3 regions of the Comamonas sp. CMM02 genome follow, and region 1 is predicted to be linked to each of the others. Evidence: predicted binding sites of a transcription regulator. Region 1 holds the regulator's gene; each other region holds the start of a gene.
The links. The regulator FNR, encoded in region 1, switches genes on or off when oxygen is low (the NO sensors DNR and NnrR bind a similar motif). The targets are predictions, from matches to a motif close to TTGATNNNNATCAA.
Positions count from the first base shown of each region.

Region 2: dsrO (sulfate reduction electron transfer complex DsrMKJOP subunit DsrO) is a predicted target of FNR. The motif match lies at 3,603-3,616, and genes of this name have one in related genera.
Region 3: IB213_RS03880 (DASS family sodium-coupled anion symporter) is a predicted target of FNR. The motif match lies at 1,985-1,998, and genes of this name have one in related genera.

Region 1 covers NZ_JACUZW010000005.1:101,126-106,470, forward strand. Annotated here, with positions in the region: gene hemN (oxygen-independent coproporphyrinogen III oxidase) at 1-1,099, opposite strand, end outside; gene fnr (fumarate/nitrate reduction transcriptional regulator Fnr) at 1,336-2,061, shown strand; gene IB213_RS15765 (hypothetical protein) at 2,172-2,423, opposite strand; gene IB213_RS15770 (FixH family protein) at 2,610-2,897, opposite strand; gene ccoG (cytochrome c oxidase accessory protein CcoG) at 2,968-4,398, opposite strand; gene ccoP (cytochrome-c oxidase, cbb3-type subunit III) at 4,470-5,345, opposite strand, start outside.
Region 2 covers NZ_JACUZW010000001.1:717,843-723,187, reverse strand. Annotated here, with positions in the region: gene IB213_RS03330 (tetrathionate reductase subunit A) at 1-1,615, opposite strand, end outside; gene nrfD (NrfD/PsrC family molybdoenzyme membrane anchor subunit) at 1,718-2,755, opposite strand; gene dsrO (sulfate reduction electron transfer complex DsrMKJOP subunit DsrO) at 2,773-3,543, opposite strand; gene IB213_RS03315 (LysR family transcriptional regulator) at 3,820-4,731, opposite strand; gene IB213_RS03310 (DsbA family protein) at 4,831-5,345, shown strand, end outside.
Region 3 covers NZ_JACUZW010000001.1:842,185-847,529, forward strand. Annotated here, with positions in the region: gene IB213_RS03875 (L-lactate dehydrogenase) at 1-373, opposite strand, end outside; gene IB213_RS03880 (DASS family sodium-coupled anion symporter) at 374-1,882, opposite strand; gene IB213_RS03885 (hypothetical protein) at 2,669-2,842, shown strand; gene IB213_RS03890 (RES family NAD+ phosphorylase) at 3,763-4,983, shown strand.

The DNA.
Region 1 (5,345 bases):
GCGTTAACGCCAAACCTCGAACAACGGGCAGACGATCTTGATCGAGCAAGTCGTAATACTCTTCCAAGGTCTTCGCATTCTGGCTGTAAGTGGCCCCAACACGACCAATTGCAGACACACCCAGCGCGATCAAATCACAATCCGGTTGCGTGCTATAGCCCTGGAAGTTACGGTGCAGGCGTCCTTGCCGTTTAGCAATCGCCAGCGCATCTTCAGGCAAGGCGAAGTGATCCATCCCCACATACACATAGCCTGCAGCGATGAAGCTCTCGATGGAAGAAGACAGCATGCTTACTTTGTCGGGCGCAGAAGGAAGGTCTTCTTGCAAGATACGGCGCTGCGGCTTGAAACGCTCGGGCAAATGTGCATAGGCATACAGGGCAATACGATCTGGGCGCAACGCCGCAACCTGCTTTAATGTGCGGGCAAATGACTCTGCATTCTGCTTGGGTAAGCCGTAAATCAAATCGACATTGATCGACTCAAAGCCCAGCTCACGAGATGCTGCCACCAGATCAAACACCTGCTCTGCAGGCTGTTCACGGTGCACCGCTTTTTGCACCTCAGGATCAAAATCCTGAACACCAAAGCTCAGGCGGTTAAACCCGATCTCTTTGAGCACCGCCAAGCGCTCACGCGTCACCGTCCTTGGATCTACCTCAATCGAATATTCGCCAGCGGGATCAAAGTCAAAACGCTGACCCAGCATGCGCCACAGCTCGCGCAACTCTTCATCCGTAAGGAAAGTGGGCGTACCCCCACCGACGTGAAACTGGCTGACAACTTGCCCACGGCCACAGTGCTGCAGGTGCAAATCCACCTCGCGCTCCAAATAGCGCATGTAGGTGACAGCACGCTCATGGTGTTTGGTAATAATCTTGTTGCAGGCGCAGTAGTAGCACAGGGACTCACAAAAAGGAATGTGCACGTAGAGCGACATTGGCTGCTTTGCCGCAGCGGTCACTTTGCGCTGCTTCAACGCCAAGATATAGTCATCATCACCAAATGCCTCCACAAACCTGTCAGCAGTGGGGTAAGAGGTGTAGCGTGGACCAGGCACGTCATAGCGTCGCAAGAGTTCGGGGGTGACTACAGTCATGAATCTTTTTTCCTTGTTGCCCCTACTTTGCAACAATAAGCCACGTTTATCCTTGACTTGAATCAAGGGGGCGATGTAAAAGCAATGCCACAATTTGATTCATATCATTCGTAAAACCAATGCCACACTTTGATTCAAATCATTCATGGCTGCGCTCTTCACTCTGATAGTTCCGTTTCTATTTTTTTTAACATCTAGCCTACGTCTTACTCATAGACATATGGGCTTTTGAGTACATGACTCCACCATCCATCAAAGTAACCTGTTCCAACTGCAATCTGCGCGAACTCTGCATGCCCGTGGGCCTGAGCGAGCAGCAGTTGCAGCGCATTGATGACATTGTGGCAACGCGCCGCAAAGTCAAACGTGGAGCAACGCTGTTTCGCAACGGAGAAGCCTTCACGTCGCTGTATGCCATTCGTACGGGGTTTTTCAAAACTTGCGTGGCAACCGAAGATGGCCGGGATCAGGTGACGGGCTTTCAAATGGCAGGCGAGATCATCGGCCTGGATGGCATCGTCAATGATCACCACACTTGCGATGCCGTCGCACTAGAAGATGCGGAAGTTTGCGTCATGCCGTTTGATGGGCTGGAGGAAATTTCGCGCGAAGTGACTGCCCTGCAAACCCATGTGCACAAAGTGATGAGCCGGGAAATTGTGCGCGAGCACGGCGTCATGCTCCTGCTTGGCAGCATGCGTGCTGAAGAACGCTTGGCAGCATTTATTTTGAACTTGGTACAGCGCCTTCACGCTCGGGGTTTTTCCTCGTCAGAGCTGGTGCTGCGCATGACACGCGAGGAAATCGGCAGCTACCTGGGCCTCAAGCTGGAGACAGTGAGCCGCACCTTCTCCAAGTTTGTGGAAGAAGGCATGGTCGAAGTCAAGCAACGCCACGTCCGCATTCTGGACACGGCTGCATTGCAACGTCTGGTGAACAGCCAGCACGAAAGCAATAAATAAGAAATTGCAGGCTGGTTCAGCCAGCCCAAAAGCCTCCCACGCTATCGCTTTGGGAGGCTTTTTTTATGGCTGCCCTACCTGACATCGATAGAAAACATCGAGGACCTCCCTCAGGATATGGAAGGTTCTCCGTTGACCTTCGCTGCGGGTATGGACAGCAGCATTGTCAAATAGCCCGCCACTGAAAATACTGCCCAGAAAATAAAGAAGGCAATCGTATAGACAGCGCTGCGTGATAACTCAACACTTTGCCCCCACCACGACATATCCATAGGATCAAACACAGAAAAAACCAGCATTTCCATCACACCTGCTGCCAAAAAAGCAGGCCAGGCAATCCACATCCAGCGTTGTGCCAACATATGTCTTCCTTTGTGGTTTGGTTTAACGCTTTTATTGTGCACACCGTATTTTCAATATCAGCGTGGGACAAATACCAAATAAAAAAGATAGCTGCTTGCGCTTATTAACAAAGGATTTCAAAGTCATTAATACCTGAATCCCTTGCAACATAAGCGCAAGCAGCTATCTTTACCAGTAAATTTAAATTATTTAGGCGTTAAATCAGGCAAATCCGCATCCGGTGTTACTGCGTGATTGCGCACCGCATTGGCTGGCGCATAGCTCTTGTCCTGGTTGCGTAACTGTTCGTTGATGTTCACACCCTTTTGGTAGTAATCCGCATCGACAATTGGATCAGCACCACGCGCAGCGATCACCGCCGTCAAAATACCAGCCACCACCACAATCGCCGGTCCAGACAAGACCAGCCACACGTGGCCATATTTCCACCATGGGCCAGATCGTGTTTCCAGTTTTTTTACGTTCTGAGACATGCCAAACTTTCTTTCATCTTTAGACATGGTGTGCAGAGCTTGCGCCCTGCTCACCGCAAATAACACTTTCTTAGCGGGGCACCAAGAAAACAGACTTTTCTCGTACGTGACCTTTTCCACTTTGCGCAGAAATCTCGAACTCAATTCGATGCGAGCCTGAATCTGCAGTTCCATACGGAATTTGCACCCGTACAGCAACGCCACGCGTCTGCGCCGAATCCACAGCCACCTCGCGCCCCTCTACCAGCTCAATGCCTTCAAGGCCATCCACAGTCACCGTATAGGTTTGCGCTTCTTCCGTGGCATTCATGACTTGCAGACGGTATACGTTCTCCAGCTTCCCGCCCGCCGCAATACGCGCCAGCGATGCACGATCTCGGATCACATCGACTTTCAATGGCTCTCGCACCGCCATGCTAAACACCATTGCCGCGGACAGTCCCAGCAAGATGGCTGCATAAATCAACACCCTGGGGCGTGCAATCCGTCTCCAGATCTGGGAGCCTGGCCAACCTTTGCTGACTGCATTTTGTGTGGTCAGGCGAATCAGGCCCCGTGGGTAATGCATGTTGTCCATGACGTTATTACAAGCATCGATACACAAGCCACAACCAATACATTCGTACTGCAGACCATCACGAATATCAATGCCGACGGGGCAGACCTGGACACACAGCTTGCAGTCAATGCAGTCGCCCAGTCCTTGCGCCTTGTAATCTACTTCTTTTTTGCGAGGACCCCGATTTTCACCACGCAGTGCGTCATAACTAACAACCAGAGTGTCCTTGTCAAACATCGCGCTCTGAAAGCGTGCGTAAGGACACATGTATTTGCAGACTTGCTCACGCATGTAGCCGGCATTGCCGTAAGTGGCAAAACCATAAAACAGTACCCAAAAAATCTGCCAGCCACCTTCCAGAGCCAACAACTCGCCACCCAGCTCACGGATAGGTACAAAGTAGCCAACAAAAGTAAACCCTGTCCATAAAGCGATGGCAATCCACAAAAACTGCTTGAGCGTCTTGCGCCAGACCTTCTCCAAGGTCCAGCCGGATTGATCCAACCGGATACGCGCACTACGGTCGCCTTCGACTTTGTGCTCAATCCACATGAAGATTTCGCTATACACCGTTTGCGGGCATGCAAAACCACACCACAGCCGACCCGCTACCGCCGTAAACAGAAACAGCGCCAAAGCACTAATGATGAGCAAGCCCGTGAGGTAGATGAAGTCCTGCGGATACAGCACGTAGCCGAACAAATAAAAACGGCGGGCACCCAGGTCAAACAAGACCATCTGCCGCTGCCCCCATTCCAGCCACGGCAAACCATAAAAAAACAACTGCGTCAGCCACACCATTGCCCAGCGCCAGTTCATGAATTTTCCGCTGATGGAGCGCGGATAAATCTTTTTATGCGCTTCAAAAAACGATACGGTTTTTTCCTGGCTTTCCGCTTTGATAGGAATGGTTTTTTGCGGTTTTTTCTGCTCGGAACTCATGGGTCACACTCCCTAAATCGCACCAAAGAAAAAGGCGGCACACAGTGCCGCCTTAGACATCATTACGATGCTCAGTTAGCTGTTCCAGGCTTGTTAGACAAGCCCCAAACATATGCGGTCAGAACGTCAATCTGTGCAGGTGTCAACTTCTTGTCCTGCGCAGGCATTTCGTTCATCTTGCCATTCGTGATGATGTCAACAATGGCTTTTTCGCCCCAGCCGTGAAGCCAGATGTCATCCGTCAGATTCGGCGCACCTAGCAAGGTATTGCCCTTGCCATCCATGCCATGGCAAGCCGCGCAAGCCGTAAATTTCGACTTGCCCAGCGATGCCTTCAAAGAATCATGGGGGCTGTTAGACAGGCTCAAGACGTAGTGCGCCAAATTACGCACATCCTCGGCGGTACCAACCACTTCAGCCTGAGGCGGCATCATGGACATACGGCCTTGGGTAATGGTCTGCTTGATATTTTCTGGTGCACCACCGTGCAGCCAGTCAGCATCAGTCAAGTTAGGAAAGCTCTTGCCGCCACGTGCGTCAGAGCCATGGCACTGAGCGCAGTTGTTCATGAACAAGCGCTCACCAATTGCCATGGCCTGGCCATCCTTGGCTACATCTTCTGTGCTCATGGCCGTGAAACGTGCATACATAGGCTCCAATTCAGCTTTGGCTTTCTCCACCTCGGCTTCATAGGCACCCACTTGGCTCCACTGCATCTTGCCAGCATAAGCACCCAAACCGGGGTATGCCAGCAGGTACAGCAAGCTAAACACGATGGTGATCACAAACATCCAGATCCACCAGCGTGGCATAGGATTGTTCAGTTCGCGCAGGTCTTCGTCCCACACGTGGCCAGTCGTGTTGTCGCCATCAGAGACCACCTTTTTACGGGCAGTGATGATGAGCAGCACCAAGCAGGCGACGATGCCCACAATGGTGATGCCTGC
Region 2 (5,345 bases), on a different contig from region 1:
CCACCGCCTGCTTGCCATGGCTGGTGAACTCTTGCGCCAGCGCTTCGATGTCTGCAACAGGCACGCCGCACTGATCGGCATACTCTTGCAGTGTCATTTGCTGCGACTCCTCGCGCAGCTTGACCATGGCGGTGCATACGGCCACCGCTGCGGCTGCGCCCTGTGCTGCGTCTGGCGCTGGCGCAATGCTGACCATGCGCTCAGGCACCCACAGCTGTGCAGGCTGCGCACTGGTGTGTGGCGCAAGTTGACCATCCAGCAATTCAACCACGTACACATCTTCAGCAGGCGTCTTCTCGTCAACGGCCTCAGGCATGGGCCAGCCCATATCCGCCCCACGCAGAAACTGACCATAGCGAGGGTGCTTGCGATCATTGATCAGCAAGTGCGTGGCATTGCTCCATGAGGCTTCGCCCGCAGCAGCCATGGCCACAGGGCCGGGCTGGCTCAGAAAATCGGCGTCATAGCGCTCGTTTTCTATGATCCAGCGAATCATGGCCATGACCAGCGCCAGATCGGTGGCAGGCTTGATGGGAAGCCAGCGGTTGTTATCACCCGAGGCGTAGCTCGATGAGGTTGGCAACACGGGGGAGACCACCACATAGGTATAGGTTTGCTCTTGGCGCGAGCGCGCATCTGCAAGCTCACGCCCCTGCCGCTGGAAAGGGTTGCCTGCCTGCGCCGGTGCGGTGCCAATGAAAAGGCCAAACCGCGAATTGCGCCAGTCGGGCTTGCCGTGGGGCATGCCAGCAATATTGCCCAAGGCTGCTGCCGTGCCTACGCGGTAGCTTTGACCACAGTAAGCGCCATGATTGGAAACATTGACCGTACCAAATGACTGGCGCGCAAAACGGTTGATCAGCGGTGTGCGACCTTCATTCGACGCATCTGTTACCAGCAACTGATTGGCCTTGGTGCCGTACTCCGGGTTGTTCGGATCGATCAGTGTTTCCAGATCACGAATGGCACGCAGACCTTCGACATGGCCTTCGCCAAACAGGTTGCCCCCATCGCTGATTTCCTGCACCAACTGCTCAAGCGAAATGCTTTTCCACTGGCCAGAGCCGCGTGGCCCTACGCGTTTGAGCGGCGTGAGCACGCGATGTGCAGCAGTTTGGTGGGCCAGCATGGCAGAGCCACGCGCGCAGCTGGTGGCGCGCCCTTCCAGACCATGGTCGCCCCCCAGCATGGCGTACACCTCGCGCACCGGTGTTTCCATGGGAGCGGGATTGGTGGTTGCAAGCGGGTGGTAAGGGTTGCCAGCAATTCGAAGGATCTGGTTGTTTTCGGTGTCGATACGCACTCGAACGCCGCACTGCGTCCAGCACCCCAGACATGACGATGGGCTGACCACCTGCCCCGGCTGGGTGGTGAGCTGGCCAGTCAAAGGATCGATACGAAACTCTGGGGTAAGCGAGTTGCCACGTGTAGCACTGGCTGTGGGCACACCCGAGGTGCCAGCCACCAAGCCTTTGGCGGTTTTAACCACCGTTTCACCGTAGCCTGCCGCAAAAGCAGCCAGACCGCCTGCCACGGCACCGCCGCGTAGCAGCATGCGCCGGCGCGCTACATCGGGTTCGTTGAATTGTTCGGAAGAATGTTTTTTATCAGTCATGGTCTGCCCTTTCAGGGCAGGCACCTGCAAAAGTTCAATAACTGCAAGTGCCCGTCAATATTGCGTTAAAGGCTGAATTGGCTTCAAACCTATGAAGCTTGCTCAAGCGGTCTGGGGGTGGCGCTCAGGAAAGACTTCCAGTGCCCAAGTTGCCATCGCCACCAAAGCCACACACAGGCCAGCGACACCCAGCATGCCCAGCAGGCCATCGCCCCCCAAAGGCATGTGGTACAGGTACAGACCTGCTCCAAACTTAGGCACGCCTTGAATGCCCATGAACAAAGCCCAGCGAAATGCCCAGGCTGCAGCTGCCAGGCCCAGGCCCAGCACCAGCGTGTAACCACTGGCGTTCAAACGCTGCCTGCCACGAAGCAACGCCCCCACCACCACAGCGCCAAACACCGCCGACCCCAGCATGGTCATGCGCCACACAGGAAATTCACTGAACAGTCGCAAAGCTTCGTTAAAGGATGGGCTCCAGCCCACAACACCAGACAAGGCCCACGCAAGCACCACCAGCAACAGCAAGCCAGCAACCCCTAATCCAATGCTGCGCAGCACTTGCAGGGCACTTGCATCGGGGCGCAGCTTGGCGGGCAAAAAGCGCTCGACCACCAGCATCACGCCCACTGCGGCCAGCCATCCTGTCAAGGCCAGGTTCACCGGCACCCACAGGGTGTTCCACAAGGGACGTGCACGAATGACCATCAGCTCCGCGCCGGAATAAACAGTGATCGACAGCGCAGACAGCAGCAGCAATGGCACCAGTCCACGCATCCAGCGGGTTTTACCTAGCCACCATGCGGCACAAAAGGCCAGCGCTATTCCCACAAAAAGTGGCAACAGCACCGCACCACGCGACATCCACGACCAAGGCGTGAAGTGGGCATAAAAATGCCAGAAGCGTGCGGGCTGGTGCAAATCCGCCAGCAACGAAACAGGTGCAGCCAAGGTGCTTACAGCCAGCGTCAACACAGCCACGGGCAGCAGACGCTGCATGGCACTACCGCGTTGACCAAAAGCACATACCGAAACCAGCAGTGCGGCACCTGTGGCCACGCCCACCAAGAAGAAATACTGGACAGCCCAGGGCAGCCAGGCCACTTCGTAATGCGGGGTCAAGAGTTCAGTGATTTGCATAAGACACTCCCAAGGCTTCAGTGATCGGAGAGAAGGCGCACGCTGGCTTGGCCGTCAACACCGTTGACAAACTCGTTGGGCAAACCAATGTAGAAAACACGTGGTTCTGTCTTCATGTCTGGCTTGAGCACCTTGATGTCCTGCTTGTGTGCAGCCATGCGCTGGTTGATTTCACTGCCCTGATCGTTCAGGTCACCAATCACGCGGGCCCCGCCCACGCAGCTCTCTACGCATGCAGGCAAGAGCCCAGCTTCCAGCCGGTGCTCACAGAAAGTGCACTTGTCGGCAGTCTGCGTTTCATGGTTGATAAAGCGCGCGTCGTAAGGACAGGCTTGCACGCAGTACCCGCAGCCCACGCAGCGCTCGTTGTCCACCAGGACGATGCCGTCCGTGCGCTGGAAGGTTGCTTGCACCGGGCAAACAGGAACGCAGGGAGGGTTGTCACAGTGGTTGCACAGGCGCGGCAAGCTCACCATGGCAGGAGCGCTGGCCCCTGGCTGGCTGATCTCGTACTGCAACACTGTCGTTCTGAACTGGCCAATAGGGGGCAAGTTTTCTACAGAGCAGCTGACGGTGCATGCCTGGCAGCCAATGCATTTACGCATGTCAACCAGCATGCCAAAACGCTTGCCCTGCATGCCGGGGCGGCGCTGTGGCTGGAAGTCCGGTTCCGGCTGCGCAGCGTTAGCGCTACCAGCCAGGCCAAAGCCGGTGGCCAAAGCGACCAACTCTTGCAAGAAACTCCGCTTTGTATTCGAAGGTGTGGGACTAATATGGTTTTCATGCATTTGAAAATCCTTTTATGAAGGAATACCCTGATTTTCAAATGCTTCGCACCCTATTCAAATTGACACACATCAATCATATAAGTTATTGTTTTTATTGTATTTTTCAACAAAACCAGCGATATTAAATAATAATAATTAAGGAAGTATTAACAAATAATTAAAATACACAAATCGTTGATTAAATAGAGATTCACCACCTTTCAACAAATTATTTTATTCATTGCTGAACAAGGCTTGGCATCATCAAGAGGGCTGAAACGGGCGGGTCTGGCACGGCTAAAGACAAAACTTTTCCTGCAAAAGATCCACAAAAGCCCGAACCTTTGCTGGACGAAACCGTGATGCCGGAAATACGGCATGAATGCCCCCTGAGGGCAGCGCCCATTGAGGCAAGACGTGGGTCAAGCTTGCGTCAGCCAAATCTTGCGCCACCATGTAGTCCGGCAAGATAGACAGCCCCGCCCCCTGACGCACGGCCTCGCGCACGGCCAGCGTTGCATCCAGATAAATGCACGGGTGAACAACAACGCTCTGAGGCTCTAGCGCAGGGTGCGAAAAACTCCAGCGTGTGGGGTCACGCAATGCCGTATTGGCCACAAATGGCAGTGCCTCAATGTCTTTCGGCGCAGTCACCCGTGCCACTTGCGACAGCCAGCCAGGGGCAGCCACCAGCAGCTGCCGAAATGTCCCGATTTGCCGTGCTTGCAAATGCAGGTCTGTCAGCCAGCCCACGCGAATTGCCAGCTCCACCTGCCCAGACATGAGGTCGAGGGACTGGTCGCTGAGCGCTGCCTCGACCTTGCATTGCGGAAAGCGCCGTGTGAATTCAGCAATGGCCGGCACGATCGTGGTGATGCCGTAGTCCAGCGGTGCGGTCAAACGCAGTGTCCCAGCAGGCTCTACCGCTACCTCGGCCAGCTCTTCAAAGGCATCGCTCGCTTCTTTGAGGATCAGCGCACACCTTTGATAAAAACCTTTGCCAGCCGCTGTCAGTGCCACCTTGCGTGTCGTTCGTGTCAGCAAGGTCGTCCGGAACTCTCTCTCCAGCCGCGTCACCTGCTGGCTCACCACGGCTTTGGTAATGCCAAGACGGTCTGCTGCGGCCGTGAAACTGCCGGTCTCCGCCACAGCAGCGAAATAGGCCAGTCGCTTGAGATTGGCAAAGTTACTCAGATCGGTTGCTTCCATATTGTTTGCTTTTTACATACGGTCCATCTATTTCACCACCCTTTATTCATCAATGCAGGACTTCTACCATCACGGCATTGAATGAAACGGAGCCTTTTTATGCGCAAAACCCTGTACTACATCTACGACCCGCTGTGTGGGTGGTGCTACGGCGCTGGTGGCGCAGTGCAAGCTCTGGCAGACAGCACAGACATAGCGCTGCAAATGCTGCCCAGCGGACTGTTCTCTGGCGAAGGCGCACGGCCGATGAGCGAGGATTTCGCGGCCTACGCATGGAGCAACGACCAGCGCATTGAGCAGCTGACAGGCCAGCGGTTCACCGAACGCTACCGCCATGAAGTGCTGACCGACAACCAGCAGATGTTTGACAGCGCGCCTGCCACGCTGGCTTTGACGGCCGTGGCCCTGACAGCGCCCTGCCGTGAGGGGCATGCACTCAAAGCCATCCAGCAGGCACGTTACGTGGACGGGCTCGACATCACGCAGCCTGGCACCTTGGCATCTTTACTCCATGCGCTTGGCCTTGAAGACGCCGCAAAACTGCTGGCCCAGCCAGATGCAAGCCTGATCGCAGCCAACAGCGCCCGCATTGCACAAGCGCAAACACTGCTTGC
Region 3 (5,345 bases), on a different contig from region 1:
GCATTACGTCCACCGGGTTGGTGGCGAACAGCAGCACGGCATCGGGGGCCACTTTCAGAATCTGGCCGATGATGGTGTCCGTCATCTTCAGGTTCTGCTGCAGCAACTCCAGGCGCGTCTGGCCGGGCTTCAGGCTGGCACCCGCAGTAATGACCACCACCGAGGCTCCGGCCAGATCGGCATAGTCGCCTTCGCTGACGCGGGCAGCCGTACCAAAGGCAGCGGCGTGGCCAATGTCAGCCGCCTCGCCGGCAGCGCGGGCAACGTTCTGGTCAACCAAAATGACCTGGCTGATGCCGGGCGTGGCCGACAGCAAATAACCTGCTGCCGCACCCACCTGGCCAGCGCCAATAATGCCAATACGTGCACCCATTTACAGCACTCCCATAGCAGGCCACAGCGTGGCGGACAGCAGCAAAATCAACCCCAGGCCAGCCAGCGTGACCACAATCCCCACCTTGGCGAACTGCGCCGTGTTGAAGGCATTGGTGCCGTAGCACAGCATGTTTTGCGGCGCATTCGTGGGCAGGATGAAGCCGAAGGAAACCACAAAGCTTTGAATCATTACGATGCCGAAAGCTGTTTCAGGGCTGACGGGCAGGGTCTGCGTGAAAGCGATCATGATGGGGATCAAGGTGCTGGCCAGACCGGTTGCCGAAGCAAAGCCCAAGTGCAGCACGATGCTGAACACCGACAGCGCCGCAATCACCGCCACGACAGGCAGCGCAGACAGGCCCATCTGGCCCAGCGTTTGCTGTGCCAGCCATCCAGCCGCACCGGTCTTGGACAGCAAATTGCCCAGCGAGATAGACGCTGCAAACAGCACGATCGTGCCCCAAGGCACCAGCTTTTCAGCCTGCGACCAGTGCATCACGCCAATTTTTGGCATCAGCAACAGAGCGATGCCGATCTGGGTGGTGGTGGTGGTGTCAAAAGGGTGCAGCATGCCTTCGGTGGACCACATCACCAGCAGCAATGCAGCCACGGCGATCAGGCGTTTTTCCACGGCGGTGACCGGGCCCAGCTCGGCCAGTTGCTGGCGCAGCTTGCCAGCCATGTCTTCACCTGCAGGCACCTGGGGGCGCAAAATCCACAGTGCCGCAAAGAACAGCACCACGCACATGCCGATGGTGAAGGGCAGCGCCGTCACAAACCATTGGCCCCATGTGATAGTTCGGCCAAAAGCCTGCTGCATGAAGTCCAGACTGATGATGTTCTGTGCAGCGCCGGTTTTGATGGCCATGTTGAAGATGGAGCAAGCGCTGGCGGTGACGATCATCAGCGTGGCGCCCAGCGAGCTGTTCACAGCCAGCCCCAGAGCGGCAGTAATGCCAATCATGATGGGAATCACTGCACCCACGCGGGCGGTGGCAGATGGGATGAACAAGGCCAGCACAAAGCCAACAATCATGGCCCCCAGTATCAGACGGGCTGGCGATACGCCGATCTTGCTCATCACGATCAGTGCGATGCGTTTGTCCAGCCCAGTGTGCTTGAGCGCTACAGCCAAGAACAGCGCGGCAGCCACGAGCAGTACAGCGGTGGACGAAAAGCCGGTGAGCATGGTGCTCAGCGCAGCCGATGAATTCATCACCTTGCCGCCTTCGGTAAGTGATGTCCCCATCAGCCCCAGCACGGCGGCACCGGTCAATACCACGGCACTGTTGGCGGGTGATACGCATTCGCTGATCCACAGCACCACCACCAGTACCAGCAGGCCCAGAGCCACCTGGCCCGAGTCCGTCAGTCCGGCTGGCTGGGGCAGGGCCAGAACGATGCCGTACAGCACCAGGCCCAGCAGCAGATAGGCTAGCTTTCTATTTGAATCAGGTTCCGGTTTCGATGTGATCGGGCCGGTTTCGGGTGCAGGCATAGATGCCATATGAGTTCCTCGCAAGAGTAAAAACCATCAGATTGGTTGGAACTATGCTAGTTCTTGTGCACAGCCCCATGCTTCAGATAAGAGGTGTTTTTCTATGCAATCTTGATGTGTGTCAAGGGAGTGGGTGGCTTCGCCTGCGCTGCAGCCTTGTGTGCCAGTGCTGGCTGTGCATTGACCCCTGCGACAGCGAGAAATGGCAAGCCAGTTGTGCCTGCAAATCGAAGCCCGCCTGATGAGCAGTCAGGCATGAAGCACCGAAGACCTTGTCACCTGCAAAGCCGTGCACCACATTGTGATTTTTGCGGGGGGGAGGACTTTATCAGCAGTTCCTATTGAGGCCGAGATGCAAAAAAGCCTGAGCGATGAAGCTCAGGCTTTGCATGACTGGTGGCAGGCCCGGTAGATGGGGCAAGCTAGTGGTATGAGATTGAAAAAAGAAATTGAGATACAGCAAGCAGGCATCCCAACAGACAGCTGGCAGGGATCGGTCCAGTGTGGGGCAATCTCAAATATTTGATAGTAGACAGAGCGATAGAGGAAAAAGAAAAAGTGCCTGAAAGGCGCGGCTGTGGCACACGAATTAAGTCTTGAAATCCGCATGGATGCTTGGATCTGTCGTTTGGTAAGTTGAACATACCAACAAAAGTACCAACAAATTTTTTGTTGACCCCTCTCACGTCCAAATCTGGATGGCATTGCTGTGGGTAGTGCGTCCTTGGGCGAACGCGCCAAGCTGCCGGTCAAGCAGTGAGCATGCACAAGAAGCGCGGCAACTGATAGGGCAGCTTGCACCGCCAGCAAGTGCCGCCGCTGGCCGAGCTCAAGAAGGTGCTGCGTACCAGCAAAGCGCGCCGCTTTGTGGACTCCAGCCGCGTCATCAACAGCGCGATCAAGACCCGAAATGCAGGCGATGACCAGGGCAAGGCGGTGCGCTGCTGGGTGTTTGAGTTGGGCGGTTAGACCGCTCTTTTCTGAGCCGACTCCGATCTCATGGCCAGCCCCGGAAACGGGGCTTTTTCATGCCCGCCAACATTGATGAATAAATAAGCATTTAAGCAGAAAACAAGGGTTTACCCTTGAGGAAATACAGTTCCGCCAAAATTCCGGGGAGGGGTCGGGAAAAGTGTAATCTGCGTAATCAGAGCAATCGCTAACCTGGAGATCCTTTTCTATCAATGCTTTCGGAGAAGTGCTTGTTGTAATTTTTCCGTAACCTGAGCGTAATCAGATTACAGAATTCAAAGTAATCTCTCGCAAACAGAAAAATCAATAAAAACAATGAGTTGCGAAGCCGCTGTAATCTGGATTACGCTGAATTACAGAAAGCTGTAACCTACGAAACCCAGCATTCATGCGGGTTTGCAGGCGATTTGATGGGCTAATTACGGAGGTTACGCTTTTCCCGAACCCATCCCGGGAATGGCTGGAAAAGCATGAATCCGCCGTGCTGCCGGATGCTGGCCCGTGCGCAGGCTGGCGACACCTTTGCGCCGGTAATATCAGGCTCATGGTCACCACCAGCATTGCCATCGCGCTCGCCTTGGCGCTTGGCATGGCAGGCCTAACTTACTCGTTGGTGGGGGCGCTATTCAGCGTGCGTCTTCAAGTAAGCATCATGCGATGCTGATGTGGCCAAGCGTCACGTGAACAGTCGAATGCGGTCAGAAGCAGGCGTTGATCTCTACGACACAAGGTGGTCACCAATTGAAGTTGGTAGATCAGAGAAATCGTCTTTAGCGACTTTGCTTATCTCAGATTAAGTTGCCTGAGATCGAGTGTCGGCCGAGTATATGGCTTTGACGCTCTTCCTTGTTCATGAGTTGCATGGAGTCGCTGTGCTGCAGAGGTCTTCGCCTAGTTCAGCTCGGTAACATAGCCTCATGCTGAATGAACCATTTCTGTGCGAGTACTGCGTTGCTGATAACGAGCTGCGCTTGGAGCTTCAAGAGCGCGGTAACGTTATTGATGTGTGCCCGATCTGCCATCACAAGGGCGGTAGAGCGCTGCCTGCGTCGGACACTCGAATTAAGCGAACGTTTCGTGCCTTAATTCGGCTGAACTTCTCTGAGTGGGACTACAACCACCACATCGGCGGCGATATATCGCTCGAGATGCTTATTTTTAAGAGCAATGCCATTTTCAACCTTGACGAAAGCGCATCGCTCAGTGAGTTTGAGGAAACTTTCCTAACGATGGAAGAGACTGGCTGGTACCCAGAATCAGAAGATGACATCTCGCTAGGCGGTGGGTACTGGGATGGGGGTATCCTGGAAGGCTTGCGGGACAGTCGAGACGCAACTGTCGAAAACGTAGTCTCGGATGCCCTCAAGCGGAACTGGTTCGAGATGGAGCCCAGTGCCAAGGCCCTCATTCAGTCGCTGCGAGATGACCTTTCGTACGTCATTCCAGCGGGTACGGAGTATTTCCGTGCCCGAGTCGGCGTACAGTCTCGTCTAAAGCGCAAGCGCATTTACCTGCAAGATGGTCAAGACTTTCGGTACCTCCCGTACACGGGCAAAAACATTGATAAACCCCCTGTCTCGGTAGCTACCGAGGGGCGCTTCAACCGTGCTCGTGTCTCCATTCTCTACCTAGCGTCTGACACGCAGACCGCAGTAGCGGAGCTCCGGCCTCATCCGGGCCATCTGATTTCGACGGCGAAGTTTCGGCTGAAACGTGACTTGCGAGTGGCGAACTTCGCCAAGCACGACATCCGAAATTTCTTGAGCGACAGGAGACTGGAAGACCTCCGTAAAATTCTGTCGATTGCGGATGTGCTCAATGTACCCGTGCAGCCTGAGCACCGCGCCCTTTATGCAATCACGCAACTCTTCTCCGATGCGATACGGGTGGATGGTTTCGAAGGACTGACGTTCAAAAGCAGCGTCGGTGCAGGAACTAACCTTAGCTGTTTCGCCAGCGATGCATTCGAGATGGTCGCGGGTGGTGAGGGGGTTCAGGAAGTGGTTTCCCTGGAATACAGACTAGCTGAGATGCCAGTCCTTCCGCAGGACTATGTTGAAGATGCGTTCATCAGAGATGAGGATAGCCCATTGACAACACTGCTACACGGAATGGCACGCCGAGGCTTGGAGAAATAGCTTGCTTTCGTCGGCTTCAGAAATGACCGCAAGCATAAGAGCTGACAGCCGGCTTTGGGCCTAGAAGCCGATCACATCGAATCACGAAGGCCTGTTGTGGGCTCTTTAGCAACTTCTGTGCTGGCTGCAGAGCATGCTTTACCCACTAAATCGTCCAATGCGTCGTGGGTACATATTTGAGAAATTCCCGTAATTTCTCGTAATTTTTAGCCCTCAGCTTTTTTGCAGCAAAGCCAGTCCTGATGGGGCTTCGAACCTTGCGACCTGCTCGTAATTTGCGGTCCACGAAGCGGGCGAGCGCGGCGGGGGCGTCATGGCGCGCCGAGGGTGTTTGGTACGGACGCTCCTCAACTCTTGCTGAT